DNA from 4 places in the Lysinibacillus sp. NPDC097214 genome. Region 1 is predicted to be linked to each of the others. Evidence: riboswitches for the same ligand, from Rfam matches in the RefSeq annotation. Region 1 holds a riboswitch; each other region holds the start of a gene.
What was found. Region 1 has a riboswitch for cobalamin ahead of nikA (nickel ABC transporter substrate-binding protein). Riboswitches for the same ligand answer to the same signal wherever they lie in the genome.
Positions count from the first base shown of each region.

Region 1 (8,555 bases):
CACTAAAGTGGCATACGATACCTTAACGTGAAGGGAGATGAACATGTGCCTACAGTTTTAGTAGTGGATGATACGCTCTTTATGCGTGTTGCAATAAGTAATATGTTTACTGAATGGGGTTATGAGGTAGTTGGTAAGGCTGCAAATGGTAAGGAAGCTGTGGCTATGTATCGTGAGTTACAACCAGATCTTGTAACGATGGATGTAACAATGCCCGTTATGACAGGTATTGCAGCAGTAAAAGAAATCATCCCTGAATTTCCAGATGCAAAAATAATTATGATTACAGCTTTAGGGCAACAAAAGTTAATAGTGGAAGCAATTGAAAGTGGTGCAAAGGATTTTATGACAAAGCCTTTCGAGCCAGAAAGATTAAAAGCTGTAGTTGATCAATTGCTTGGACAAAATTGTTAATGACATTAGAGGAGGAAATTTTATGTTTAGCGATATCCCTTCTCAATATTATGTAATAGGTTCTACCATAATGGCCATTTTTATGGGTACCTTTGTCATGGTTATACGTATGCGAGCGTCTAAGAAACCGACAAATGAGAAGAAAATTATCATTCCACCTATTGCGATGTCTTCAGGTGCGTTAATGTTTTTATTCGAACAATTTCGAGTGCCACCCATGCAAATTTTGGAAGCGGCAGCAGTTGGCATGGTGTTCTCAACAATCTTAATTGCCACTTCTAAATTTGAAGTAAAAGGTCAAGATATTTATTTAAAACGTTCAAAAGCATTCGTTTTTATATTAATCGGACTGTTAGTATTCCGTGTAATTGCAAAAGTGATATTAAGTAGCTCCATTGACGTTGGTGAATTAGCAGGAATGTTTTGGATTTTAGCGTTCGCGATGTTACTCCCTTGGCGAATCGCAATGCTTATTCAATTTATAAAAATCAAAAAAACAATTCCGCTGAAGAATATGTGATGGAAAAACTACACTAGAGATTTTATCTAGTGTAGTTTTTTTGTTGAGCGTAGTTTGGTTGATGGATGATTGAGCGGTTCGAGTGACGGATAGAGTCGTCCAAATGACGGAACGATAGGCAAAAATGACAAATTAAAGAGTCGAAGTGAAGGATAGAAGTCAGAGCGACGGAAAGAGTCGTCCGAGCGACGGAATGAAAGACCAGAGCGAGGGAAAGAAGAGCCAAGTGACGGATAGAAAAGCAAAAGTCGTGGATAGAGAAGAAAAAAACGTGGATAGAAAAGCCGAAATCGTGGATAGACCCACCAAAATCGTGGATAGAACAGTCAAAGTCGTGGATAGCCCCCAGAGGGACGCAAAGAAAAGCCAAAGCGACGGATGAAAGAGCCAAAGTGCAGGATAGAAGTAAAAGCGACGGAAAGAGTCGTCCGAACGACGGAAAGAAAGACAAAATCGACGGAAGAAATAGGCAGAGTGAAGGATAGAAAGCCGAGCGACGGATAGAAAGCCAAGAGCGACGGATCGAATTGCCGAAGCGACGGAAGGAGTTGTCCAAATGAAAGAAAGGAAGGAAGTAAAAACGCTGCACAACGATTCTGTGCAGCGTTTCTTCATTCAAATAGATGTTCGTATGGAGCGATGTCAATTTGCATTTCATCTAATTTCTTACGTAAAAATTTATGGTCGCGCTTAGGCGTTGCTTGAATATAACCACGAATAATTAAATCATGGTTAATGGCAGATGCCTTTTCTTCTAAAGCAAGCTCCCCAATTTTTCCTGCAATTTTTTCCTTTGCTACTTGTCTAAATAGCTCAGGTACAGGGCTTACAAGTTCATATAAAAGCTCTTTTTCAGGTTGTCCCCATAAATGAATGGTTCTATCTAAATAATACTCTTGCCAATCTAAATCAGATTTACCGTCCTGTTTCGGTAATGCCTTTAAAAATTTGCGGAACATGAAAAATCCGCCAATCGCCATTAATGAAATGAGTACAACTACCCAAAATAGGATAAACCATAAAAACCAACCACTTAACAAATCGTTCACCTCTTTGCCTTCTCTCACTCTATTATAAAAGCTTACATAAAATAATTCATCCTAAATGTCCCTTTTTTAGCAATAAGTCTGTATATATTGTGTAAGAAAGGAGGTGACCTCCATGACAAAAGTCAATTTCGTAGGTGCTACAGTGCGCTTAAAGTATGTCGCTGGACAGAATGCTCAAAACGAGCCTCTATTCACAACAAAAACGTACCGCAATTTGAACAGCTCGCATAAGGCAGAGGATTTAGTAGCTGTAGCAAATGCCATTGCAAGTCTATCTTCACACGCACTAGACAGCATTGTAAAACAAGAAACGACAGATTTATCCTAAGGGGGGAAAGGTATGACACAAGTTTTAGAGCTGCAATTTGAAACAGCAGCAGGGAAAACAGCATCATTTACGATTGATGCACCGAAGCCAAAGGTAACAGCGGAAGAAATTCAAAAGGTCATGCAAACGATCATCGCTAAAAACGTTTTTGATGGACAAGCTGGCGCTCTGGTTGCAATGAGTGGGGCTCGCATCATTGATCGTCAAGTAACAGAATTTGATTTAGAGATCGAATAACCAAGAAATGGTCTTTGCAGAGTACTGCAAGGACCATTTTCAGCAATATCAGTCTTATTTATCTAGCAGCGAAGGAGGGACCAACATGGAACAATGGTTAAACATGATATCGGATATCGGTTTTCCTATTTTAGTGTCGTTTTATTTACTGCACCGGGTAGAAGTGAAATTAGATGCCATTCATGATGCACTTGTTTCCTTAAAGTGAAATCGATTTCACAAAGATGTACGAAAGCTGTCACTTGAGTGTCCTTGTCAATAGTTACATCGTACGATAGGATGGGGATAGTGTAAGTAGGGAGCGTGTTAAAGATGAGAAATAAAATAATTGGACTAGTTCTACTTTTTGCATTAGCAGCTGTGCTTAGTGCGTGTGGAAATTCGAAGTTTAAAGCAGATTATAACATGGAATTACCAGATTTTGAACATGTCAATCAACGCGGAGAAACAGTTTCTTTAGAGAGTTTAAAAGGAAAACCATGGATTGGTATGTATATTTTCACGAATTGTACCTCAATTTGTCCACCCATGTCTTATAATATGACGCAAGTTCAAGAGAAGCTGAAGAAAAAAGGTGTGGAAGATTATAATATTGTTGCGTTTTCAGTTGATCCTGACGTGGATAAACCAGAAGTATTAGCTGATTATTTGAAAAAATATAATGTTCCAGATCAATCAAAATGGAACCTACTTACTGGTTATTCACAAAAATATATCGAGCAGTTCGCTGTAAAATCAACAAAAATAATCGTCAGAAATGATCCTAACAGCGACCAAGTCGTCCATGGAAATCAATTTTTCTTAGTTGATAAAAATGGGGTAATTGTAAAAATGTATTCAGGATATGCAGAGAATCCAGAGGATGTCCCTATTGACACGATTGCGTCAGATATAGAAACATATATTGATGAAAATTTATAATGGATAGTAGGAAACCGTCTCAATTAATGAAGAGACGGTTTTTTTTGTTGAAAAATAATCTTTTATAATTGTAGCCTCGTTTATAGTGTAGAAGGAGGGAAAGATTTTGACTGATACAGAATATTTAGAGCAACTAATGGAACTACATACAGATCATTTATTTCGAATCGCTTACTACTATACGAAAGATCTACGAATAGCTGAGGATATTGTTCAAGATGTATTTATTAAATTTTATCATCACCAAAAGCATTATGAAGAAAGAGGAGAGATGAAGGCTTATTTAGCACGCATGACCATTAATAAATGTAAGGATTACTTAAAAAGCTGGGCTTATCGAAAAATTACATTTCAGCATAATTTTTTTGCCAAACAAAAAACTGTTTTCCAAGATACACTTATTCGTCAAGATGAACAAGCTCTTTTAGATGAAGCCATTTTACGATTACCAATAAAACAACGTGAAGCAATTGTCTATTTTTATTTGGAGGAGATGACGATTAAGGAGATTGCAGAGCTACTGGCAATTCCTGAGGGTACCGTGAAATCTCGTTTAAAGAAAGGGAAGGAATTATTAAAAGTAGACTTACAGCATATTGAATGGGAGGTACTTTTCCATGGATAAACATACAATGCATGTATTGAAGGATGTCTCAGCACATAAAGAAGCAATCATTCAAAAGGTTCGACAACAAGTTCAGCAAGAGCCGTATCCATCAAAAAACCTTTGGCCGCATCGTGCACTGGCCGTCATGATGACATGTTCTATCTTACTATTTATTGCATGGCAAGCTTCGAAGCCGATGGACCATTTAACGACAGAAATACTTCATGAAGAAGAAAAACAATCATTCACCGATTTATTTCAAACAGAAGTTGAAGGAACAGAGACAACGTTCAGTCAGTATTTTCAAATAGCAGATCAATTTATTCACCGCGAAAATATCAAATTTTATGCACCGCTTCAAGGCTTCAAGGCTATGCAAGCAGCGGCGGCTACTATGGGAAATGCTGTTCATTTAATAGACCCTGATGATCTTCCATTTAAATCAAATATACAAGAGGTCTATGCGGTAACGTCAGATATGCAAGATGGTAGTCTGCAAAAGCAATTTCAATTTAGTTATAAAGAAAAGTCTCTCACTGGAGTAGATCGACAATATATTAATTTGACGGTAACAAATGTAGATCATAATCCTGTAAACTATAAAGTTACGGAAGAAAGTCAGGAATTTTTAGGGGAAATCACGAATGTAGGTTTGAACTTTATGAATCCTTTGTATTTTCGTGCGATGACACCAGATAAAGGTTTCGCGTATGTATACTATTATTATGATGAGGCAGACAAGCGTATTTATCAAATGAGTACAAGAGCCAATGAATTTTATACGTATTATAATGGCTATGTATATCAAATAGGCTATCAATTAAATGGTGATCAACAGGAAGTACAAGAAAAAATGATTGCTCTTGCAAGGGAATTTATCCCGCACATAAATTCAGAGAACGCAAAGAAGTAAGGTGGAAGATAAACTGCCTGTAAAAACTCGATTGGTGAGGGTTAGCGATCAGTGGTAAAAAAAAACCCCCAGTGAGTAAGTAATACTTTATTTTTAGCAACAACTAGTTACCAAATTGGCACATCTCATTCTGTTTATATTAAAATAGTAGAAAAGAGGATGGGGGATTCAACAATGACGGTAGCGCAAACGTATTTACATGTTGTCCAAAAAAGATTTAGAAGTGTCAAAGAACAAGGGGATAAAACACTCTCACAACTAGATAACGAACAACTGCATTGGGCTTTTAACGAAGAATCCAACAGCATTGCCGTTATAGTAAAACACGTTAGTGGCAATATGATATCAAGATGGACTGACTTTTTAACGACAGATGGTGAGAAAGCAACGAGAAATCGCGATGAGGAATTTACGTTTAGCCTTCAAACAAAAGAAGAAGTTATGTCAGTATGGGAAAAGGGCTGGCAAGTATTTTTAGATGCTTTACAAAAATTAACGGAAGCTGATTTACAAGGGTTTGTAACGATAAGGGGAGAACAGCTTTCCGTGATAGATGCGATTGAAAGACAAATGTCCCATTATTCACAACATGTCGGTCAGATCGTTTACATCGCTAAGCTAATAAAGGGCTCGGAGTGGCAAACATTAAGTATTCCAAAGGGACAGTCTCAGGAATTTACAAAATCAATGTTAAAAAAACATCAACGATAGAAGTGTAGCCATCGCACTAGTGTGTGATGGCTTTTTTGTGGAATATACATAAATATCTTTGTTTAAAAATCGCAAAACTTTATTATATTCAGAAAATAAAATTGACGTGTATCTTTGAAGCGTGTTATGTTTAATATTCAATTTAATATGGTTCATTACAAGTTTGAGTGAAAAAACTTTTTCACTTAATTTAAAGGAAAATGGGTGTAAATCCCATGCTGTCCCGCAGCTGTAAATGAGGAGTTTTGTTTCAAATACCACTGAGTAAGTACTTGGGAAGGTGAAGCAAAATGAAGATTCATAAGCCAGAATGCCTGCTTGTAGTAAGATTCATTGTAGATCTACGAAAGATAGGGAGATGGATGGAAGGCTTTTATTAATGAGTTTTTCTATCCTTATTCACGTGGAATAAGGATTTTTTTTATGCATTTTTCTAATTTTAGTAATTTATATCAAAGTGAGGTGAAAACAAAGAGCTACTTTGAGTTTCAAGTTAGAAGTTTGGTAGAGAAACATATATAGTTCAATTTTCTAACACCCAAGAATAGACAGGAGCAATCATAATGATATTTTTTAAAAAATTAGTACCTTTCATTCTACTACTGATGTTAACCATTATAGCAGGCTGTTCAAACTCGAGTGAAGGTAATGAAAGTAAAACTTCTAACAAAAATAATAACGAAGGAAAAATGATAACAATCGGCTGGCCATTAGATATAGGGCCTTTAAATCCGCATACTTATTTACCAAACCAGATGACTGCGCAAGCAATGGTATATGAATCATTGGTAGAATATAACGATGACGGGACAATATCGCCGAAATTAGCGGAGAGCTGGGAAATTTCTGACGATAAAACAGCTTACATATTTCATCTTAGACAAGATGTAAAATACTCTGATGGGACAGCTTTTAATGCAGATAATGTTATTCGAAATTTTAATGCAGTTTTAGCAGATCGTGATACACACTCCTGGATGGGGATGGTGAATCATATTGTTAATGTTGTGAAAGAAGATGACTATACAATTCGTCTACAATTAGATGCGCCCTATTATCCTGTGTTAAATGAACTTGCTTTTGTGCGACCATTTCGCTTTTTAGGGGAAAACGGATTCCCTGAGGGAGATACAACTAACAAGGGTATTAAAGCACCGGTTGGAACAGGTCCATGGGTATTAACCGAATATAAAAAAGATCAGTATGCACTTTTTAGCCGCAACGAACATTATTGGGGTGAAAAGCCACTGGTAGACAAAGTGAAAGTGAAAATTATACCAGATTCAGAATCTATTTCACTGGCATTTGAAAATGAAGAATTAGACTTAATTTATGGTCGTGGCATTATTAGCTTAGATAACCACACTTTCTTAAAAGACAGCGGTCAATACAAAACGGCAGTATCTGAACCTTTATCTACACGTGCATTACTTTTGAATACACAATCTGGTCCTTTAGCAGAGTTAAAAGTACGTCAGGCTTTTCAATACGCTGTTAATAAAGAACAAATGGTTGAAAGTATTACCCATGGTACAGAAAAAGTTGCCAATACGCTGTTTTGGGATGCTATTCCATATGCCAACATTGAGTTAAAACCAATACTATTTAATCCAGAAAAAGCCGAACAGTTATTAGATGAAGCAGGTTGGACATTAAAAAATGGTGATAAAATTCGTTCCAAAAATGGGCAATCTCTTACATTAGATTTAATCTATATTGCCACAGACGCTATCCAAAAACCAATGGCAGAATTAATGCAAGGGGAATTAGCAAAAATTGGCGTTCAATTAAACCTTGAAGGCGCTGATGTAATGGTAGGGCTCCAAAAATTAATGGATAATCAAGTAGATATTAATTTCTGGCGCACAAACGGTCCACCAACAGATCCACACAGCTTCGCAAACGAATCAGCAACACCGAATGCAAATGGCGTTTATGAAGCGAAATTAGGCCTAGAAAATGCAGCACAAATTGATGACAAAATCCATCAATTATTAATTGGGACAGATGAAGCGGAACGTGTGCAATTGTATAAAGATATTTTAACAATGTTCCATGACCAAGCATTATTCTATCCAATTTCATATGAAACGAATAACGTTATTTACCATAAATATTTGAAAGATTTTAACCCCCGTGCATCTGAATATGATATTCCTTATGCTCAAATGGATTTAAAGTAAGAGAATGAAAAGAGAGTGGGTCTACTATGACTCCTCTCTTTTTGCACTATGAAGACTTGGGAAGTGATGAAAGAAATGTACGAATCAACTTGGCTTTTTTGTCTAAAAAGAGTGATTACATTACCATTTGTTTTACTAGGGGTTTCAATAATGAACTTTTTATTTATTCGTTTTGTCCCAGTAGAGCCAGCGGAGGTCATACTTAGACAGTCAGGAGTCGCCCCGACAGCAGAAGCAATACAGGCGCTACGATCGGAATTAGGCACTGATCAATCTTTGTCTATTCAATATTTTATATGGCTAAAAGGTGTGTTGCACTTTGATTTTGGTACATCATTTGTGAGTAAATTACCCGTTGCTCAAGAAATAGTAGAAAAACTACCGGCAACTTTTGAATTGGCCCTAGCTGCATTTGTATGTATTCTTTGCTTTAGTATTCCTCTTGGTATTATAAGTGCTCTTTATAAAAATTCCGTATTCGATCGGATTGTAGGCTTATTATCTATTATTAGTGTATCCATCCCAACTTTTTGGGTAGGATTTTTTCTTCTATACTTACTTAGTTTGAAGCTGGGCATTTTCCCGACCAATGGTAAAGGGACTATTTTACATATAGTTTTACCAGCCGTATCTTTGGCATTACCAACTATTGGGTTGTTTATTCAGTCCATT
Region 1 is NZ_JBNNSS010000002.1:269,600-278,154, reverse strand. It holds gene ACQKMI_RS05185 (response regulator) at 28-414, shown strand; gene ACQKMI_RS05180 (cytochrome c biogenesis protein CcdC) at 437-934, shown strand; gene ACQKMI_RS05175 (hypothetical protein) at 1,128-1,316, shown strand; gene ACQKMI_RS05170 (DUF2621 domain-containing protein) at 1,546-1,974, opposite strand; gene ACQKMI_RS05165 (DUF1659 domain-containing protein) at 2,096-2,311, shown strand; gene ACQKMI_RS05160 (DUF2922 domain-containing protein) at 2,324-2,548, shown strand; gene ACQKMI_RS05155 (YvrJ family protein) at 2,634-2,756, shown strand; gene ACQKMI_RS05150 (SCO family protein) at 2,861-3,469, shown strand; gene ACQKMI_RS05145 (RNA polymerase sigma factor) at 3,576-4,094, shown strand; gene ACQKMI_RS05140 (hypothetical protein) at 4,087-4,989, shown strand; gene ACQKMI_RS05135 (DUF1572 family protein) at 5,164-5,700, shown strand; cobalamin riboswitch at 5,843-6,036, shown strand; gene nikA (nickel ABC transporter substrate-binding protein) at 6,264-7,883, shown strand; gene nikB (nickel ABC transporter permease) at 7,932-8,555, shown strand, end outside.

Region 2 (5,444 bases), on a different contig from region 1:
TTGAAAGTTCGTGATTGGCTTCAGGGAAGCGCACAAATTTTGTTTCTTTTTTACGGTGTTTTAAGGCGATAAACAATTGCTCTGCTTGCTCAATCGGGCAGCGATAGTCTTTTTCACTGTGTAAAATTAACAATGGCGTCTCCACATTGTCCACATACTTAAGTGGTGAATGTTGCCATAGCTTCTCTATATCGTTTAGTCCCGCTTGGATTTGCCAGTCTGTAAAGTAATAGCCGATATCACTTACGCCATAAAAACTTATCCAGTTAGAAATGCATCGTTGCGTAACGGCTGCTTTAAAGCGATTTGTCTGTCCGACAATCCAGTTTGTCATGAAGCCCCCATAGCTTCCACCTGTAACACCGAGACGTTTTTGGTCAATAAAATCAAATTGCTCCAATGCATAATCAACAGCAGCCATTAGATCATAATAATCATTGCCGCCATAATCGCCACGGACTGCATCCACAAATTTTTGACCATATCCATGACTTCCACGAGGATTCGTATACAAAACCGCAAAGCCTTGAGCAGCAAGAATTTGGAATTCGTTAAAATAGGAATTGGCATACATTGCGTGCGGACCACCATGGATTTCAAGAATAAGTGGATATTTTTCCCCTTCCTCATATCCGATTGGCTTCATCATCCAGCCGCTTACTTTCCAGCCATCTGCCCCTTCATATTCAATTGCTTCTGGAACAGATAATGCTCTCGTCTTTAAAAATTCTTCATTAACTGTAGTAAGCTGTTCCTTTTCACCCGTATTTAAATTTACGTAAAATAGATCACCAGGGTTTGTAGTCGTGCTAATTGCGACTACCGCTCTATCATTTTTATCATCAAGCGAAAAACCATATACATACTGATCATCATGAATAGCTGGATATAATTCTCCCGATAGATTGCCAAAATAAATAGCTGTATTGCCGCGATCTGTCACTTGGAAGTAAAAGCTTTTATTATCCTCCAACCATTGGACACACGGAGCAACAACACCTTGAAGGAAATCGCCGACAACAAAATCACCGACAGGCGCGTCAAATTCACTCGTTACACATGTCTTATTGTTATTGTTCAAATCATAAATCCATAACTTTGCATGTGTTGCATTTTCAAATTCTCTTCCACTTCCAACATAAGCTATGAAGCGGCTGTTCGGAGACCATGAAGTTTGATAGAACACCCCTGCCCCTTCTGTTAGCTTGCGACCATGTTTCGTTTCTAGATCTAATAGGTAAATATCACTTATGAAGGAAAAGTCTAGGTCCTCTGTTAAGTCCGCAATGTACGAAAGATATTTACCGTTCGGAGACCATGTACCAAGCTGTAAATTATGTTTCCCTTCCGTCACTAGCTCTAATTCTCCTGATTCAAGATGAACGATCGCAATTTGATAAAATTGCTCCATATCTATAAATCCAGCTGCATCTGATTTATGTTTCATCTTCTCTATTTCAAGTGGTTTTAGCTCTTTGTCTTCTTTTTGATTCTTTTCAGCTTTATCATCGATGTTTTCATCTTTACCAAGCTTGATAGAGAAGGCGATTTTCTCTCCACAAGGAGACCAAGTAGGCGATGACGCACCGTTTTTACAATTGGTAACTTGTTTCGCTTCCCCACCTGCTTTAGAAAGAACAAAAATTTGTGGCATGCCATTTCTCGTTGACACAAACGCGATTTTACTGCCATCTGGAGACCAAACAGGTGAATTCGTTTTATCTTCACCAAATGTCCATTGTTGCGGTTTTTTATCATTTAAGTTTATGTAAAATAAATTAGAAACATAGTCCTTTTTCTTCTCATCAATATGAGTCTCTACATACACAACTTCTGTTCCATCAGGTGATACTTGTGGATCTGCCACTGATTTTAATTGATATAGATCTTCTGGTTTCATCCCTTGTTTCAATGTCATAATTACCCTATCCCCTTTGTGAGAAAATTTCGTTACGTAATACAATATTTCGACACCCTAAGTATTATTCCTCTTTTTTAGGAAAATTTGTTTTTACCTATAGACTTTTTTGGAGCGATGTTATATTACATATGAATTTTTAACAGCTCTACGAAAACCAAACAACTCAACAATGTTTTTTTGTTATAGGCTGGGACAAAAATTATCAAAACCTAAAAAGCGCAAGAAATCAATTTTAAAAACAATGATTTCTTGCGTTTTTATGATGTAAAAATCTCTCTTTTCTCTATTAAGGCAAATCGATATACTGATGATAATCCACTTCTAGCTTTTTATCATCATATGAAGCGTCTTATCGGACGCACCTAGGAAAGCACCTGGTCGGTACGGGAATCAAGCCCACGTTATGCTAATGAGTCAGATTAAGTCTTTCCAATAATCAGCGCATTTTGTTCTGCGGTAAAATTTATAAAAGGGTTCATTCGGACGAGCATGTTCCTTATAGAGCTCAATGATTCGCTTTAAAAAGACTTCAATATGCTTCACTCCTACCCTTTTCGCAAACAGAGTCCCGGCTTGTGCATTCGCCCCCATCGGTATTGCTCCTAAATAGACATCAAAGCTATCCTTTTGATAGACAAGCCCAATATCATCATATACCGCATTGTAACAAGCAGAAGCACAGCCATTTACGTTTACCCGTAATCTTGTAGGGACAGTTATTCCTTCTAATGAATGATATAGCTTTTCTGTAATCGGTGCTGCCTCCATCTTATCACCATCACAAAAATCACATGCTTTCATCGCTACAATCGGCCCTTGCTTTGACACAAATAGGCTAGCGTTTTCTAGCTCCTCAATCGTCTTTTCTACATCTACTGTTGGGATTGATAATAATATACTGTAAGAGGCAGAGTATTTGATGGCACCAGTTTCCCCTACAACCTTTGCTATTGTTTGGAATTGCGCAGAGGTATAATGTTTATTAATAATGCCTGGGCTTATGGCAAGGCGAGTAAAATCTCCATTATTGTTTAGCTTTTCGAAGGTTTTGTCTGGTATATTCGAACGGAATGCATTCATCAATACTTCTCCTTATGAAAAAGGAGCTAGCTAATCGCTTGCCCCCAATGTATTTAGTAGCTTAAAAGCTTTCGGGATAGAAGCCTTTCGCCAAAATTTGAATGGCTTCTGCAGCACGCAACCCTTCAGACGCGGCGGAAAGTGGTAAGATCACAAAGCGTTCGTTTTTGACCGCTTCCATTTCTTTCAAGGCTGGATCATTTTTTAAGAAATTTATTTTTGCTTTCGCCGTTGTTTCTCCGTAATCTATGACAACTATAACTGCTGGATTACGTTCTACAGCATCTTCTTTGGACACCGTAGTCCATCCTGATTCCACATCACTAAAAATATTTTTACCGCCAGCCATCGTAACAAGCTCATTCATAAAGTTTTGTCCAGCAGTGAAGACATCTTTATCACCACTATCAAACACTAAAACACGCAGGTCTTCTCCATCTTGCGGTAATTTTGCACGGACAGCCTCTACATCCTTTGTCATTTTTTCAATTAAAGCTTCTCCACGATCCTCAACAAGGAAAATTTTTGCGATATTTCGAATATCTGTGAAAATATCATCTAAAGTTGGTTTCGTCATGCTTGAGGCTGTATGTAAATAAGTGTGAATCCCTAATGTGTCAAGCTCTTCCTGTGTACCAACACCTTTCTCTCCAAAGGCGCTTTTCCAACCACCATATAAAAAATCTGCTTCTACATCAATAACCTGCTCTTTTGTAGGATACTGTTTAGCTAGCACGGGCACTTTATCGTAGGCCGCTTGTAAGGGCTCGAAAATTTTGTCATCTAAGTATGCCGTTCCTACCATTGAATCTTCTAAACCTAAAGCCAACATAATTTCTGTCACATGTTGATTTAAGCTAATCGCTTTTTTAGGTGCTTCCTTATATACTTGTGTTGTTCCATTATTTTCAATCGTTAATTCTGTCTTTTCAGCTTGTGAAGGCTCTACTTTCTCACCTTGAGCAGCAGATTCTGGTTTGTCCTTTTCACTACACGCACCCACTATTGCTATCAATGCTATCGCAAAGACTAGCCATAAGCTTTTCCATTTCTTCATGTCCTCTTCTCCTTTGATGTTAAATATATAGAAAGAAATCGTTTAGACTCCTTTGCTACCAGTTAGCGCTTCTAGAAAAGGGCATAAAAAAACCCCCTTGTTTCCAAGAGGTTAGCATAGCGAAAGAAAGGTTTTTCAACCTATTCACTATCCCCATCCTCGTGGTTTAAGTAAAAAATATAGATTGGCAGGTATCCTGGCTTAGGTTCATCATCTATACGCCTTCCCATAGCGTGGCTACAGTGGCATCTTGTATAGACTCTCCATTTACAGTTGCGGGACAGCATCGGATTTGCACCGATTTCCCTTTTAAGCAAATGACAAAGGTCATTTGCACCAATACGTCGTTTTTATTTAGTTGTAAATGTTGACTGACTAGTAAATTCACAATCATACATATATTAACACTATTGCGACATAAACACTATATGAAATATTTTTTATACCAATTCTGTTACAATGTTGTTAATGAATCAATAGAAACGAGGATCTTTTTATGCATGTAACAATTGGAGTACTTGCTCACGTCGATGCCGGTAAAACAACATTTTCCGAGCAGTTACTATTTCACACAAACAGTATTCAAGCCCGTGGGCGAGTGGATCACCAGGACACATTTCTAGATAATCATGAACTGGAGCGTCAGCGAGGCATAACGATTTTTGCGGAGCAAGGTCGCATGACGCTTGGAGATGTTACATATACATTGATCGATACACCTGGGCACGTCGATTTCTCCCCAGAGATGGAGCGCGCCATTCGGGTAATGGATTATGCCATCATTATTGTAAGTGCCGTCGAAGGAATACAAGGCCATACCGAAACTGTGTGGCAACTTTTACGCCAATATCACGTCCCAACCTTCTTTTTTATCAACAAAATTGATCGCGAAGGGGCAGATGTTGAAGCCGTTATGGAGCAGCTTCAAAAGGATTGCTCTGCGGATGTTCTATTCGTAGACGAACCGCTCCGTGCTGACTATGTTTCAAATGATATGATGGAGTGGATTGCTGAACGTGATGAGCAGCTTCTCGATGCTTTTCTTAATGAGACATTGGATAGCTCAAGCTGCATGACTCATATACACAAGTTGATTAAACAGGAAAAAGCCTTTTTGTGTTTTACTGGCTCTGCCTTAAAAGATATTGGGATAAAGGAGTTCCTAGCACAGCTCCCCCTCCTTACAGAGACACATTTTAATAACAATGCTCCGTTTCAAGGTGAGGTGTTTAAAATTCGTCATGATGGACATCAACGCTTAACTTTTATCAAGGCTTTACAAGGAACGTTACATGTCCGTGATGAACTTTCATTTGGAGACGTTACTGAAAAAGTGACTGAGATTCGACTATACAACGGCAGCCGTTATGAAACAGCTCAAGAGGT
Region 2 is NZ_JBNNSS010000009.1:176,471-181,914, reverse strand. It holds gene ACQKMI_RS19565 (S9 family peptidase) at 1-1,918, opposite strand, end outside; gene ACQKMI_RS19560 (precorrin-3B methylase) at 2,336-3,001, opposite strand; gene ACQKMI_RS19555 (ABC transporter substrate-binding protein) at 3,063-4,058, opposite strand; cobalamin riboswitch at 4,228-4,414, opposite strand; gene ACQKMI_RS19550 (GTP-binding protein) at 4,555-5,444, shown strand, end outside.
Region 2: linked by a shared signal. The riboswitch ahead of ACQKMI_RS19555 (ABC transporter substrate-binding protein) and the one ahead of nikA (nickel ABC transporter substrate-binding protein) in region 1 are both predicted to bind cobalamin.

Region 3 (8,555 bases), on a different contig from region 1:
CCGCTCGTCAAAGGCAATTTTGCTGAAGCTCGAGTGAAGCTTTCCTGGATAGTTGGGCGTGATACGGAAAAACTTGACGAGGATGAAATTGTTCGTGGTGTTGTGGAAACAGTCTCAGAAAATACGAGTGATGGCGTAACAGCTCCATTATTTTACGCCTTTTTATTTGGTGCTATTGGGTTATGGGGTTATAAAGCTGTTAATACGCTAGACTCTATGATTGGCTATAAAAATGAACAATATAAAGATTTTGGTATGTTTGCAGCAAAGCTAGACGATATACTAAACTTTATTCCGAGTCGATTAACAGGCCTACTGATGGTGCTAGGGACGAAAAATGAAACGAATGTATCTCTCGGGAAGCGCTTAAAACGATGGGCACAAGATGCGAAAAAGCATCCAAGTCCTAACAGTGGTTATTTAGAAGCAGCTACAGCTGTTCAATTAGGTGTACAGCTTGGTGGAAAAAATACATATAAGGGAGTCGTTTCTAATCGAGCAATAATGGGCGAGAAATTAGTCCCATTAACAAAAGAGCATATTGCAACGTCAGTGATACATATGCGCATCGCGACCTTGCTCTTTACGCTTGTAATGATATCAGTGGAGGTGTTAATTTTTGCAATTACCTAATCACGGAGCAAATCCGCAAAATGTTTATCATCAGCTAGGGCTTGTTATGCCCGAAGAGGTGTATGATTTTAGTGAAAATGTGAATTCAGCAGGGCCTCCTCCGTTTGTTGAGGCACGTTGGCGAACATTTTATCCGCTTATTCAACGTTACCCAGATCCGGACGGTGAACCGTTTTTATCAAAGGTGGCAGCTTTTCATGCCGTCCCAAAAGATTCTATATTACTAGGTAATGGTGCATCTGAGCTATTTAGTGTTTTAGTTAGACGCTACGCCAATAAGCGTGTTATTATCGTACATCCAACTTTTTCAGAATATGAACGAACATTAACAGCTGCAGGCGCTGAAATTGTGCCAATTATTGTAGAGGATATTGTACACTACACATTGCCGATGGAGCATCTGAAGCGTGAAATGGTAAACGCGGATGCTTTATATATTTGTACACCGAACAATCCAACAGGGGTGCTTCCAAAGAAAGAGGAGCTTCTCGAATTAATCTCTCACGGTGCAAAGGTCAATTGTGAGCTTGTCATTGATGAGGCATTTATTGACTGGGTAGATGAAGCTTATTCATTAATCCAGTATGTGGCAGAAAAACCTCATTTGATTGTCGTTCGTTCGATGACAAAAATGTATGCGATTCCAGGATTACGCCTAGGCTATTTAGTGGCGAACCCAGTAGTTGTTACTGAGCTAAAGGATATTCTGCCGCATTGGAACTTAAATGCCTTTGCCCTCGTTATCGGGACAGGTTGTTTAGATGAACGCGCATATTGTGAGCAAGCCATTACCTATGCTAAAAATCAACGAGAATCGCTACAGCGCTATTTACAGGAACATGGTTGCCAGGTGACAAATAGTGTAACGAATTATGTATGTTTTGCATTACCGAAAAATCAGCAAGCAGATACATTTTTTACATATTGTTTATCAAAGGGCGTCGTGCTGCGTCATACAAAAAACTTTATGGGCTTAAATGGTGAATGGTTCCGTATTGGGATTAAAGATATTGTAGCCATGACATATTTACAGAATTGTTTACAGACGTGGTTTAACTTCATTCAGCAGAAGTCTCCCACCTCTATAGATGGTGATATGAATGCAGATTTAAGCTGCTTTTCAGCGGGTATCTAAACACCTGTACCTGTCGCTACGCTTTCGGTACAAAAAACACATGTAGCTGACGCTGCGTTAGCACTACGCTTTCGCGCAAAAGACATCTGATGGCACAAAGCCTCCGGCGGATGTCACAGAATCGGATAGGAGTTCTTAGGGGATGTTAGCCTAAAATCATCGCATCCATGCGATAACGGCTAACTGACCTGCATCGGTAAAAACGCAACGTCCTGTGGCATTACAGAAATGACCGACATCGTGTCGGCCCTCGTGCAGGCCTAAGCACAAAGCCGATTCCGGACTCAGCCGAGGCATAATTGATTGCAAATTAGGGGTGAGAAAGTTGACGACTTTTTATTTAGTAAGACATGGGGAAACAATGTGGAATAAAGAGCAACGACTACAGGGATGGTTAGATTCGCCGTTATCCGAAAATGGTATTTTACAGACAGAAAAACTTCGGGATCATTTGAAAAATATTTCTTTTACAGCGGCATTTAGCAGTTCAAGTGGTCGTGCTAAGGAAACGATGCAAATTCTTCTAACTGAACGACAGCTTCCAATTAATTATGAGGATAATTTACGCGAGATTTTTTTAGGAGATTGGCAAGGAAAAAAAGTCGAGGACATCATGACTTCTCATTCTGATTATGAATTATATACCGATTATCCTGGACAATTCGTCGCAACTCATACGGAAAGCTTTGATACGGTAACAGAACGAGCGATGTTTTCTTTAAAGAAAATAGCAGAAAAATATCCCGAGAATAATGTGTTAATTGTGTCCCACGCTGTAACGATTAAATGTATCATTAACGCTATTTTAGGGCGAAATGTCGATCAGCTGTGGGCAGAGCCATTTATTAATGGTACAAGTGTAACGATTATTGAACAAGTCGATCAACAATGGCTCGTTAAAGAGATCGGTAACATTCAACATTTACAATAGGAGGCGTAAACATTGCCACTGATTTTCATTACTGGGGGAGTACGCAGTGGTAAATCCCACTTTGCTGAAAAATCGGCTGTTACTCACTATCAAACAAAGTTTATGCAAGCGCAACGACTTATTTATATTGCTTCCGGAGTAGCGTTGGATCGTGAAATGGAGAAGCGGATCATACGACATCAAGCAGACAGACAAGCGCAAAATATCGAGTGGCTGACGATAGAAGCACCTTATGACATCGCAGATACCTTGCATAAACTGACCGATGGAGATGTCGTGTTATGGGACTGTGTTACGACATGGCTGACAAATGCGTTTTACGAGGGTTTTGATGCGGGTACTCCATGTGTGGAACAACCCGGCTGTTTAGAAAAGAAGGTTGAGGTTTTAAAAAAGGCGGTAGGGACGTTACTTGAGAAAAGAGTGACGTTTTTTATCGTCTCAAATGAATTATTCGATGAGCCTCCATATACGAACGAGGAAGTCGAATTATACCGACAAATGCTTGGGAAATTACATCAATGGTTCGTGTCTTTAGCGGATGAGGCGTATGAAATAAATTATGGTGTCGTTAAGAAATGGAAATAATGAATGACGCTTTAAAAATAAAAAAAAGGTAGGCAAGACGATGAAAAATTTCTGGCATAGTATGCAACTTGCATTTCAATTTTTTACAGTTTTGCCGGTACATAAAGAAATTCCTTTAACGAAAGCAACGATTACAGGGATGTTCGCCTTTTTGCCATGGATAGGGGCACTCATGGGTACAGCAGTGGCAGCAGTGATCTATTGTTTAACGGAATGGACGGCAAGTAGTGAGGTTTTACTTGCCTTTGTGATTATTGGATTATTTGCCTTATTTACTGGTGGATTACATTTAGACGGTTTTATTGATATGGGAGATGCTTATTTTTCCTATCGAGATCGTGAGAAGCGGCTTGAGATTTTAGATGATCCACGCGTTGGGGCATTTGGTGTGCTTTCAGTGTTATTTTTAGTGCTTGGTAAATTTGTGATACTGCATGAGCTATTCGTACAGCATAAATTAGCACTGTGGATGCTTGTGTTTATTCCGTTACTAACACGAGTAGGTATGAGCTTTTATTTTATGTCGCTCAAGTGTTCAAAGGAAAAGGGGCTTGCCTACTTTTTTAAAACACATATTAAGCCAGGTTTACTTATCTGCTTTATGCTATTAACATTAGTTGTTGCGTACAGTAGCTTGTTGATTGTAACGGGCTTCACAATTGTTCCATTCGTGTTGATGGCTGTATTAGCGATTGCCTTTTTAGTCTTTCGGCAATTTACAGTGCGCAACTTTGGCGGTGTTTCTGGGGATTTACTCGGTGCATCAATTGAAGGAATGGAGGTTGTACTATGGGTGACGTTGTTACTGTGCACTTAATGAGACATGCACCAACAAAGGAAAATTTAGAGAAGCGTTATATCGGCTGGACCGATTCTTTATTAGCTGATGCATCTTTACTCCCTATTGTAGATCAAGAGGTCACGAAGGTGTATGGTAGTGATTTACTGCGCTGTAGGGAAACCGCGGCCCGTTATTTCCCGAATGCAATATACGTGTCTGATAGGAGATTTCGAGAGTCGAATTTCGGAGAATTTGAAGGGCGAACATACGAGGACTTAAAATCGGATAATCGATATTGTGCATGGTTAGATGATCCTGTACAGTCACCTCCTCCAAAGGGGGAAGGTTTTGATGACTTTTGTGCACGTGTTTTGGAAGGGTTCACTGCATTACCAAAAGGGGAAGATGTGTGTCATCTCGTCGTCCATGGTGGCGTTATTCGAGCACTTCTCGTAGCCTTTGCACCAACTGAGCAACCTTTTTGGTCGTATCAAACACCGCATGATAAAATGTTTTCTTTAACGTTTACAAGAAAGGCTTGGGAGGAGGGAGCAAGATGCATGTCTTTATCGGAGGAGCATATAGTGGGAAAACCGACTACGTCATGAAATTACTTGCAGGTCAAAACGTTGAGCTAGTGGATGGTACTCTACCTAATGGCACTCTTACCTGTGATGTACTAGTTATTAAAAATATAGAGAAATGGCTTGTGACACAAGATCTTGAAGATGATGAGCCCCTTGTCAGAACCATTTTGACAAGACTAAAGACCCTTGAAGAAAATTGTACCTTATATATAATAGTGACCGATATGGGACGTGGCGTTGTGCCGATGGACAAACAGGCACGATTATTGCGTGATACATGTGGGCGTTTGTACCAGGCATTATTTGCTGAAGCCGAACAAGTCGTACGCATTTGGTACGGTATTGGGGAACAAATTAAATAATATAGTGACTTGAAGAATTTGTAAGGCTCTTTACAAAAGTGGGGATGACAAATGCAAAGATACATGCTATGTATATAAGTTGATTGGAGTGGAGGCTGGGCGACACCTCGGGGATCAGCAATAAAGGAACGAAGGCTAAAACCATCACATCCTGTGATAACGCCTTCGTGACCAACATAGTGTTGGCCCGAGACCCTGCAGCGAAGCGAATGTTTTCTGTGCGAAAGCGAAGCGGCAGCAACAAAGCGCCCAGCCGGAACGGAAATCAACCTACGATATGTTGACGAGCCAAATATAAAAAGAAAGAGGAAATGGAATGGATCGACAAAAATTGATGAAATTGACGCTCACTGCCATGGTAGCAGCAATTTGTGCAGTAGGTGCAGTTATTAAAATTCCTGCATTTATTACAACTGCAGCGCTTGACTCTGCACCTGCATTTTTGAGCGTTGTATTTTTATCACCAGTATTAGCTGGTGTTGCGGGAGTCATTGGGCATTTTATCTCAGCCTTGACTACGGGCTTCCCTCTAGGACCACTACATATAATTATCGCATTGGAAATGTTTATCGTTGTATGGATCTTTGGAGTTATGCATAAAAAAGGAATGCATTTCTGGAAATGGCCTGTGGCACTTATATTAAATGGTGTCGTGGCACCTTTACCATTTTACTTTATCATTAGTCCGGCATTTTACTGGACGTCATTGACTAGTCTTCCGCTGGCAACACTCATAAATTTAGTGATCGTTGCGGTTGTGATGCCAATTCTGTCGAAGGTGTTTGTGCGTAAGGAAGGTCGAGTCCATTGAGAAATGCAATGAAAATAGGTGAGCTGATTGCGACAACAGATAATGCCGCAGCAATTGGCGAAAAGATACAAGATGTTGTGTCTGCTCCAGATCAACTTACGGCATATTTTACCGCACGTGTTACATTTTTAGAGCAGCTTGCTGCAAATGCTTTACCAAGGCATATTTTACTTGCTAATTTTACAGGGGATGCTGCATGGTCTCGTTATGTTGCAGGTATTCAGCAAGTTTTTGATGAGGCTGGTCTTTTTTGTCCACCAATAGACGGTAGTTCAGAGACTAATATGCCAACTTTACAATCAGGTTTGTCAATCACGATGCTTGGGGAGCAGCAAAAACGCATAGCAACTAAGCATGAGCAGCTAAGTTGGTACACATATGGTCTGCCACTTGTAGGCAATGAAATCCTTGGACAGCCTGAGGATGTCGCACAGCTGGAACCTATTTTTCAAGCGTGGAAAGAGGGGCTCGTGCAGCAAGTATGGCCAGTAGGGTCAAAAGGTCTACAAGCAGAATTTACCCGACTTTTTGGCGAGCAACAGATCAAAAGTTCATTAGATGTTGAGAAAACGGCTGGTCCATGTGCAGTAGTTTTGCTAGGAATTGATTCAGAAAAAGAGCAGCTAGCACAAAAATATTTTCCTAGAAATTTTGAAAAACTACGTAAAACTGCATTGTAATCGGGCTTGCTTCGAGAAAAAGTAGCACTTTAAAAATTTTAAGGGGCAAAACGCCTATTGCAAGTGTAAACACAATATGTTAGATTTGTTTAGGAGTTAAAACACAATATATAGTAGTTTGGACGAGCGGTACCAAATATGGTTTAAAAGGGAATTCGGAAAAGAGTCATCTTAGGCCGAAGCTGTCCCCGCAACTGTAAGTGCTGACAAATGATGAAAAGGCCACTGTGAAGAACGGGAAGGCTATCATTTGGAGGAAGCATGAGCCAGGAGACCTGCCAACTTGTTCAAGACAGCAACACATTCTTCGGGGATTGAGAAGTGGAGGCGAGAGATTTGTCCACTTCTTAGTGTGCATGTCCTTCATTTCCATTTCCGATTTTACAGCGATCACGTAACCGATAGATGTTGCGTGATCGCTTTTTGTGTTGCTGGAGAAAGAAAGGGAGAGAATGTATACATGACAATTCAAATCGAACAGCAAATTGCTAAGCTCAAGAAAAGTTATACGGAGGATGAACTCGAAAGTTTTGTAAGATTATCGGATCGATGGCTACGAAAAAACGACAATGCGACATTTGAAGCATGGGCGGATGCGATGATTTTACAAACGCTTAGCCTAATTGATGAGGAGGAGCCTTACTGGACATTTGTCGCAGCTCAAGTTTATTTAGAAAAACTGTATGATCAATTTGCAATGCGCCGTGGCGTTTCAGTGCAGGATGTTTATAAAGGTTTCCCAGAACAATTAGCACGCTATACAGAAGCTGGTTTGTATCATGAATGTTTAACAACAAAATATAGTGAGCAGGATCTTCAAGAACTCGCTTCCTATTTAGAATCAAGTCGAGATGAATTGTTTACGTATATTGGCTTAAAAACATTAATGGACCGCTATGTAGTCCGTGATTACACGAAAACACCAGTGGAGCTACCACAGGAACGCTGGATGGTCATTGCGATGACCCTTATGCAAGATGAAACAGAAAATCGTTTAGAAAAAGTACGTGAATCTTACTGGGCAATGAGTAGTTTATATATGACTGTTGCCACACCGACTTTATCGAATGCAGGTAAAACACATGGCCAGCTATCTAGCTGCTTTATCGATACAGTAGATGATAGTTTACAAAGTATTTATGACACGAATACAGATGTCGCTACATTATCGAAATACGGCGGTGGCATTGGCGTTTATATGGGCAAAATTCGTAGCCGAGGCTCATCAATTAAAGGCTTTAAAGGCGCATCAAGTGGCGTTTTACCATGGATTAAACAGCTTAATAATACGGCGGTTTCAGTCGATCAGCTCGGTCAACGACAAGGAGCTATTGCTGTCTATTTAGATGTTTGGCATAAAGACGTCTTTACGTTTTTAGATTTACGCTTAAACAATGGGGATGAGCGTTTGCGTGCCCATGATATTTTCACAGGACTATGCTTACCGGATTTATTTATGGAAACGGTTGAAGAGCGCGGGGAATGGCATTTATTTGATCCACATGAAGTGCGAGAAGTTATGGGCTTTTCATTAGAGGATTACTACGATGAGAAAAAGGGTGATGGCTCTTTCCGTACTAAATATGCGGAATGTATCGCGAATCCATTATTAAGTCGTGAAGTCGTGCCAGCGATTGATATTATGAAGCGAATTATGCGCTCACAGCTTGAAACAGGCGTGCCGTTTATGTTCTATCGAGATGAAGTGAATCGCATGAACCCGAATAAGCATGAAGGGATGATTTACAGTTCGAACTTGTGTACAGAAATTTTCCAAAATATGTCTGCGACTGAATTCGAGTCTATTACCCTAGAAGATGATGTCATCGTAACACGTCGCAAGCCTGGAGATTTCGTTGTATGTAACTTATCATCTATCAATTTAGGTAGAGCTGTACCGGCTGGTGTTTTAGAACGATTGATCCCGATTCAAGTACGTATGTTAGATAACGTTATTGCACTTAATACAATTCCAGTAAAACAAGCAGAGCGTACAAACTTACGCTACCGTGGTATTGGGCTTGGAACATTTGGCTGGCATCATTTA
Region 3 is NZ_JBNNSS010000009.1:13,770-22,324, forward strand. It holds gene cbiB (adenosylcobinamide-phosphate synthase CbiB) at 1-633, shown strand, start outside; gene ACQKMI_RS18595 (pyridoxal phosphate-dependent aminotransferase) at 620-1,768, shown strand; gene ACQKMI_RS18600 (histidine phosphatase family protein) at 2,085-2,699, shown strand; gene ACQKMI_RS18605 (bifunctional adenosylcobinamide kinase/adenosylcobinamide-phosphate guanylyltransferase) at 2,712-3,287, shown strand; gene cobS (adenosylcobinamide-GDP ribazoletransferase) at 3,328-4,104, shown strand; gene ACQKMI_RS18615 (histidine phosphatase family protein) at 4,077-4,676, shown strand; gene ACQKMI_RS18620 (bifunctional adenosylcobinamide kinase/adenosylcobinamide-phosphate guanylyltransferase) at 4,625-5,017, shown strand; gene ACQKMI_RS18625 (ECF transporter S component) at 5,334-5,828, shown strand; gene ACQKMI_RS18630 (hypothetical protein) at 5,825-6,508, shown strand; cobalamin riboswitch at 6,618-6,807, shown strand; gene ACQKMI_RS18635 (ribonucleoside-diphosphate reductase subunit alpha) at 6,969-8,555, shown strand, end outside.
Region 3: linked by a shared signal. The riboswitch ahead of ACQKMI_RS18635 (ribonucleoside-diphosphate reductase subunit alpha) and the one ahead of nikA (nickel ABC transporter substrate-binding protein) in region 1 are both predicted to bind cobalamin.

Region 4 (8,555 bases), on a different contig from region 1:
TCAGCATATAAAGGAAGTTTTAAAAACTTTCCGCATACTTGAAGTAGAAGAACCTTCATTACGTGTGCTATGGCATGAAAAATTTCAAGAAATTCATGTACATATTATGGGTGTCATCCAACTCGAGGTGCTTATCGAAGTGCTTCATACACGCTTCTCGCTAGACATTTCATTTAGCGATCCACAGATTTTGTATATGGAAACGATCGCCACAACTGTGACAGGCTATGGCCATTTTGAGCCATTAAAGCATTACGCAGAAGTCCATTTATTGATGGAGCCAAATACACGCGGTACCGGCAATACATTTGTCAACACATGCCACGCGGATGATTTATCAGTTGGGCATCAACGACTTATTGAAAAACATTTATTCGAGCGCGATCATCATGGGCTGTTAACCGGTTTTCCCGTGACAGATATTCGCTTCACGCTCTTAACGGGACGCGCACATATTAAACATACTGAAGGTGGCGATTTCCGTGAAGCAACATTCCGTGCATTACGGCAAGGGCTGGAACAAGCAGAAAATGTATTACTTGAGCCATATTACCGCTTTAAACTTAAAGCGCCTAGTGATTTTATTGGTCGCATGATGACAGACATTCAGCAAGCTGCCGGTACATTTGACGCGCCCATCATAACTGAACATGATGCGATTGTAACCGGTCGAGCCCCTGTCTCAACATTTATGAACTACAGTACAACCTTTGCCGCCTACACCAATGGGAAAGGCGTACTCTCACTACAATTTGATGGCTACGATACGTGTCACGATACAGAAGACATTATTGAGCAAATTGGCTACGATAAGAACGCCGATCCTGAATATTCATCCTCTAGTATTTTTTGCGCAAAAGGCAAGGGCTACTCCGTTCCATGGCACGAGGCACAAGCAGCGATGCATTGTATTGACTAAATTTTAAAAAACAGGACATGATTTGTTAGATCAATGTCCTGTTTTTCATGTTTCGTGGGTATTATCTTGTCTCGCGCGGGTATTTGCTTTCCTTCCGCGGGTATTTACCTTTCTTCCGCGGGTATTCCCACTGCTATCGCGGGTATTTCCCCTGCTATCGCGGGTATTCATCTTCACCCCGCGCATTTTTAATTCACAAAGCTTGTATCATTTTCTGTGTCTGTTTGAAAATGCGATATGAAGGTTCCACAACAACGTAGCTGTGGGAATAAGAGAAATCCATTAAAACCTTGCCAGGTCTACTTTTCAAAAGTTGTAAATTATCAATCAGTTCGAGCAATAGTTCATGACCTTTACCACGTGGGTGCCAGTTTAAATGATAATCATTTAGTTCCTTCACAGCTTCTAAAAATTGATGATACTCTCGCTCTACAAAATTAATCAGTTGTTTATTTTTATGAGCTACTCGTGATAAATCGTCTAAATATACTTCATAAAAACGCATCACTATCGAGCACAATAAATCATTTACCCGAGCAGCACTTAGTATTGGCTTAGGAGCATGGGCAAGTCGCTCTATATTTGGTTTTGCACGAGTCGAATCAATGCGTGTAATTAAATGATAATGTTCACCATTCACCTCGTACATAATTGGATTTGTCGGCATATACATCATAAAATCATTTGTTTTTGTTTTTAGTTGATCTGTAATGTTAGCCTTTGCAAAAAGGTGCCCATTAAAACTTTCATTTTGAATCCAAATAATATCTTTGTTATATAAAATTTGATCAAACAATCGTTCATTACTAATAAGGTTGCTAGCTATTAATTGATCGACAATTGATTCTACAACCATTCTTGTTGTAGCTTTCTTGACAACTTCAGTGCGTGGCTGCTTACAAATTTTCATTTCTACATATTGCGATTCCTGTGCTGTACTTTCATGAATATTCGTCATAATTCCATCCTCTTTTCGTACATATTTTCCAAAACGGAAGTCTTCTTTCGCATAAAAAAAGGATCTCCTACAATTAGAGGAAATCCTTCATTCTATCTTTTTCATTCATCACATAATGTCAAATTATACCCAAGAATAAAAGAATTGCCTCGAAAGCGACTACCTTCTTTTATTTTGGCTGCTTGACGTACAGTGACGAACAGAGCATTCTGTTTTGTCAACATGCCACCTCCTATTCCTCGTAGGGTTATGGTGTGTACTCATAATAGGCAGGTATCCTGACTCATGATCATCGCTACTTTTCCCCTTCCCATCGTTTAACAGTGGTATATGAAAAGTCGCTCACATTTACAGTTGCGGGACAGTGTCGGATTTGCACCGACTTCCCTTTTAAGTAAATTGCACGCAATTTACACCTATTACTCCACGCTATTCAGTTGTGAGATATTTAAAATACTCCACATTCCTGTTGAATTATTAAAATCAATTGTAAAGGTGTGTGGATTAAAAGTCAATTGATGTCAGTTTAAAAGTAAATTTTCATATTTCTCCATATTATTACAAATAAAAAAGAGGACGATTCACTCATAAAAGAAAAAAAGACTACAGCTAAATACTATAGTCCTTCCGTTACCCTCTAAACAGATATACCAAAGTGAAATAATAAAATTCCATCTCTATGTTGAATGAATATCTGAAAGTAATTGTTCAGCAAGAAAGAAGGAGTTTTGCTGAACAATACATTAAATATGATGAATAATAACTTTACAAATCCAAACAGCAAAGATAATCCAAATAATTATAAAAAGAATGCCAACAAACCAATTCTTAGGTTTTCCAGATTGTTTTAACTTTTCCGCAGATTCTTTATTATCATCAATCACATATGTTGGAATTAATTTTAATGCAAGGATTATTCCAAAAGGTACAATTATCAAATCATCGACGTATCCTAGAACAGGAATGAAATCTGGAATTAAATCTATAGGGCTAAAGGCATAAGCAACTACAAATATTGCCACAAGTTTAGCATACCATGGGGTTCTTGGATCTTTATAAGACAAGTAGAGTACAAATAAATTTTGTTTTATTTTTTTGCAAAGGATTTGAATTTTGATAGTAAATTGTATCTCATAGAAAAAATGCTCCCCCATTCCTACCAAGTATATATCATAAAAGTAAATGGAGAAACAGAACACAGTGTTAAACATCCTTCAAAATAAAAAACAAGCAACCAATAAAATTGATCGCTTGTTTTCAATATAAAACCCACCCTTATTGTGGGGGATATATAACAATATTCATCTAATTAATGAAATCTTGAGGAACACATTCACGAACACCAGAATTTCTCAAGGAGTTAAATAATGCTGCACCGATTCTTAGTAAAACATTGTTATCTGTTCCATTTTCTAAATCATAAATTACGTAGTATGCATTATCAACTGTAAAAATACATTTTCGTTCTAATTTAAATCCAGGTGGTACAGGTGGAAGAGTAATAACTGGTCGAATCACAGGTGTATCTCCTTCATCTCTGATAAAATTGAAAGTTTGTTGGTCAATCTCATAGATATTAACTGGATCAATCTCCACACCTTGAGCTGGAATTGTAATTTCATCTTCAACTAATAGGAAAAATCGTTCGTTTCGAAAATTGAAAAGACTTCTCGCTCCAATTTCAAATGATGCCATTTTATATTCACCTCCTCTTCTATTCAATATTTTATTCATATCAAATACAGTTGTTTGGACAAAAAGGAAGGTGGAGTGAAGAATAATATAATAATAGTCATTTATATTAGTTGTTCTATCATGACTGCTAAAGAAGTAAACGTTGAATACATGGAAGTTGTTTAATTTCTATTGTAGAATAGATAAGTTACTCGATTATGTGCTGAACAAGTGATAAAGGCTTATGAAGAATATACAGATTCCATACCTTATTTAAATGCAGATAATGAAACTGTTGAAGATGTTATTTGGAGATTGGAACAATCCATCTACACATTTTGTAGATTTAATCTGTCTTTATGTTTTAATAACAACAATCTTTTAGAAAACAGCCTTCTTTTTTATGGGCGTGTGAAAATTGATATGGTAGCATACAAAATAAACAGTTTGGGGTATCCGCTTCTTGTCAATACTTTTCTAATCTAATTCGAATTATTCCTTGCTTGCTGTAATCTACATTAATAATGCGATAACTCACATTATAAACAGTTACTTTAGCATATGTATCCTCATTTAATCCAAAATACTCCTAGTACTCCTTACTTGCTTCATTATCACGTACTGTAATCTCATAGATTGGTTCATTCAGATTAACCGCTTCATTAGATGAGATTGAAAAATCTTTGTATTTTAAAATTGTAGGAATAACACCTACTAAAGTTTCAACTGTTTCATAAATTGGTCTATCCATCTTGTCATATCCTACTATAATTTCTTCTAATTCATATCGTGCAATTGAATAGTTACAATACTCTAATGTTCCCTTATACTTTCCTACACACATTTCTAAAATATCTGACGTAACCATGTAAATATTATCGCTATCCTCTTTTATCTTAGTGTAATCACCACACTGGAATAAACTTAATGAATGGATATGATACGAGGAATTAGGACTGTATGTAGAATTAGTTATTACTGCATTAATCGAAAATGGATTTTCCTCGTAAAAGTTAAAATTATATGGAGTTTGGATTGTCTTGATCGTATCTTGAATTAACTTTTCATCTAATCACTTCATTTAATCACCTCTCAATTGTATAAAAGGAATGTACTGCTACTATTATTGCTTACTTTAATCTGTCTAATTTTATTGTCCAGTTGGTCTATACGTGCCCTTAAACTCTCGTGGAACTCGGTAACTGTAAGGTCGTCTAGCTTAATTGACCTCATGGGTAAGACAAATATCGCAATTCCTTTTAACAACTGTACATATAATAAATTATAGAAAGGAGGCAATATTATGTCTCAATATTACGGAAGTGGAACTGGTTCAGCATTTGCGCTAATTGTTGTTCTATTCATTCTATTGATTATTGTCGGCGCTACTTTCATGATGAAAGGTTATTAATACCAATTACCAACTATAATGCTCATAACTGTTGTAAGGGAATACTAATTTAACCTTACACCTCCAAAACTTTACTAAGGGTCGCTATCCTCCGGGTGATCCATTTAATTTTTCCTCTTTCAATTTCGTACTCAACCTCTCAAGGCATAATAAAAAGCACCTCAATTGAGATGCTTCACTAAAAATAATAATAATTCTTATTAAAACTTCATACTACATTCATTTACTTTGGTTATTATTAAACAACTCATGTTTAAATTTCTAACTACAAACAGCGGCATCAATATACTGTGTATCTATGGCAAAATAAACCCACTGATATCCATCATAATAATAACCCCCTACAGAGTTAGCTCCTAAATTAGTTGGAAAATACCAAAATTCACTTCCATCGGTCATCCAAACATACGTATATTTATTAAGGCAATTTGACATAACGCCCGAATCTATTAGGTAATTAAATCCTTGAGGCTTTTGAGGCGTATATTGAGGAGGTGGTGATGTTGGATATCCACTTCCTGGTACTGGATAGACTCCTCCTCCTGGTACTGGTACTGGTATTACTATCGGTATTACTCTTGGGAATCTTCGTGGGAATCTTCCTGGGAATCCTCCTGGCATTCCTCCTGGGAATCTTCCTGGCATTCCTCCTGGGAATCTTCCTGGCATTCCTCCTGGGAATCTTCCTGGCATTCCTCCTGGCATTCCTCCTGGGAATCTTCCTGGCATTCCTCCTGGCATTCCTCCTGGGAATCTTCCTGGCATTCCTCCTGGCATTCTACTTGGCATTCCTCCTGGCATTCTACTTGGCATTCCTCCTGGCATTCTACTTGGCATTCCTCCTGGCATTCTACTTGGCATCATCGGAAATCACCTTCACCAGGTACTTGAGCAAGAGCATTTTGAGTATCTGCAGTCCAATTTGGGTAATAACCAAAATTCACTTCATCATTCTCCTTTATGATTTAATATGCAAATGAAATCAAATACTTTTTAATCAACAATCAATCTCATTATATTAGTCATAATATGTGAAGCACGGGCTTTAATCTCGTTTAAGTAAGACAAATATCACAATTCCTTTTAACAACTGTACATATAATAAATTATAGAGAGGAGGCGATACTATGTCTGAATATTACGGGAGTGGAACTGGTTCAGCATTTGCGCTAATTGTTGTTCTATTCATTCTTTTGATTATTGTCGGTGCTACTTTCATGATGAAAGGTTATTAATACTAATTACCACCTATAATGCTCATAACTGTTGTAAGGGAATACTTTTTTAAACCTTACACCTTCAAAACTTTACAAAGGATCGCTATCCTCCGGGTGATCCTTTTAAATTTCATACTCAACCTCCTGAGGTATAATAAAAAGCCACACCTCGTTGATGTGTCCTTTATGTATGAAGTCTATTCCGTGCAGCTTTGTTTAACTCCTTGAGAAATTCTGGAGTTCGTGAATGCGTTCCTCAAGATTTCATGTATTAAATGGGTATTGTTGTATATCCCCTCAAAACGGGTTTGTTCTACACATTCTTATTAGATTATTAAAATCAAATATAAAGTTTCAAAACTCCTGCTTCTTTACGCTTAATTACCCATTTGAGTCTGATAGGATCTTATGACAACTTCGGGACTTTTCGTAAATTACTTGCTTGTTCATATGAAAATGCAAGTTTTATTAAAACATCTTCACTAAATGCAGTTCCTGCGAAAGTTATGCCAAACGGTCTGCCATTTTTCATATACCCTGCAGGGACGGCAATAGATGGATATCCGGCTTTCGCACTAATTGTCGAGCCTATATATGATGGAAACATTATCGCATCTAAGTCATATTTTTTTAATGTATTATCTATTCCTTGTTCTTGAGAAAAATACAAGTCCTCTAGTTTTGCATTTAGATAGTCAGAATCTCTTAAAGTGTTCGGTAAATTCTCTTTCGTTTCCAATTTGTCCTGCCCATATTTTAACGACTTTTCTTCCGATAGTTTATTAAATTGAATTAACTCAGAGATAGAATGTACAGGCATGTGGGATGGTAGATTTACAAGGAAATTATTTAAACTATGCTTAAATTCATATTGCGGTACTCCCCATTTCCAGTCCCTATGGAAAGAAGGAATATCGATGTCTTCAAAAATAACGGCTCCTTGCTCTCTTAAAACCTGAATTGCATTATTAAAAAGGGTTTCGTCATATTCTTCTGACTCATAATAAGTTTTGGAGGCATTCCTATAAACACCAATTCTAGCGCCCTTTAATCCTGTAGCATCTAAAAAGATTGAGTAGTCTTGATGGATCCTTCTTTCACTTTTATATGTAGCTACGTCGTCTTTATCTACTCCAGTTAATACGCCCAATAAAATAGCTGTATCTGTAACCGTTCTTGCCATTGGTCCTGCTGTGTCTTGAGAGTATGTAAACGGAATAATACCCTGACGACTTATGAGCCCTACAGTCGGTTTTATGCCGACTACTGAATTTGTAATAGCAGGACTTAAAATCGAGGCATCTGTCTCCGTTCCAATTGATAGAACAGCAAAATTCGATGCCACTGCTACCGCTGACCCCGAGCTGGATCCTCCAACATACAGTTCTGGATCTCCATAAGGATTAAGTGTTTGTCCACCTCGAGAACTATACCCCGCCCACATCGTACTCGACATACCGTTCGCTAATTCAGTCATATTTGCTTTCCCTAAAATAACAGCCCCCGCTTCACGAAGCTTTTTTACTAGAAATGCATCCTGCTCAGCTAAATAGTTTTCTAATGCAATTGCGCCTGCACTAGTATGCATAAAATCTTTCGTTTCGATATTGTCTTTTAAAACAACCGGAATTCCGTGTAAAGGTCCTCTAACCCCTTTTGTCACTCTTTCCTCATCTAAAGCTTCAGCAATAAATATCGCTTCAGGATTAATTTCAAGCATTGAATTAATTTTCCGTCCACTTTGGTCATGCTTAGCAATTCTGTGTAAATAATACATAGTTAATTCTTTTGATGTGATCTCACCGTGTTCCATAGCTACCTGAATATCTATAACTGACATTTCTTCTCTAAGAAAGCTATTAAAATTTATCCCCATTTAAGTTCCCCACCCTTCTTTCAAAATTATACCAACAACTACAAAAAATCACAAAATGTCATTCATATTTCAAAATGCCCGTAGGTTCCCACGGGTATTTCCATTGATTACCGATTTACCATTTCAGTTCTATCACATACTGTATTGCGCTACACTCTCTATACATATAGAATTATCGAGATCATTGAAAATGTTTAGGGGCATTTGAGGTGTCGTTATGTGCTTATATGGCGTGTTTATATATTAAACTCTTTCAAAATGTCAGAGAAGGTTGGAATATAACCCTTCATGTTTTATTAGGGAGTTTATGTTTTTTAGGAATTTTATTCATTGTTCAAGCAATAAAAATACATAAATAATCCGGAGCTACTTTAGCCTTAGAAAATGGCGGTTTTGAGAGGTAAATGACATTGAATACTATTATTATCGAACTAAGAACATTAATGCTTTTTCTAATTGTGCTACTAGTAATAATTAGTCTTTTTGGATTTGTAATAAGG
Region 4 is NZ_JBNNSS010000009.1:167,784-176,338, reverse strand. It holds gene ACQKMI_RS19550 (GTP-binding protein) at 1-919, shown strand, start outside; gene ACQKMI_RS19545 (hypothetical protein) at 1,113-1,877, opposite strand; cobalamin riboswitch at 2,129-2,312, opposite strand; gene ACQKMI_RS19540 (YkvA family protein) at 2,621-3,031, opposite strand; gene ACQKMI_RS19535 (spore coat protein) at 3,183-3,572, opposite strand; gene ACQKMI_RS19530 (hypothetical protein) at 4,141-4,419, opposite strand; gene ACQKMI_RS19525 (YjcZ family sporulation protein) at 4,855-4,962, shown strand; gene ACQKMI_RS19520 (hypothetical protein) at 5,224-5,826, opposite strand; gene ACQKMI_RS19515 (YjcZ family sporulation protein) at 6,090-6,197, shown strand; gene ACQKMI_RS19510 (amidase family protein) at 6,586-8,055, opposite strand; gene ACQKMI_RS19505 (DUF4181 domain-containing protein) at 8,466-8,555, shown strand, end outside.
Region 4: linked by a shared signal. The riboswitch ahead of ACQKMI_RS19545 (hypothetical protein) and the one ahead of nikA (nickel ABC transporter substrate-binding protein) in region 1 are both predicted to bind cobalamin.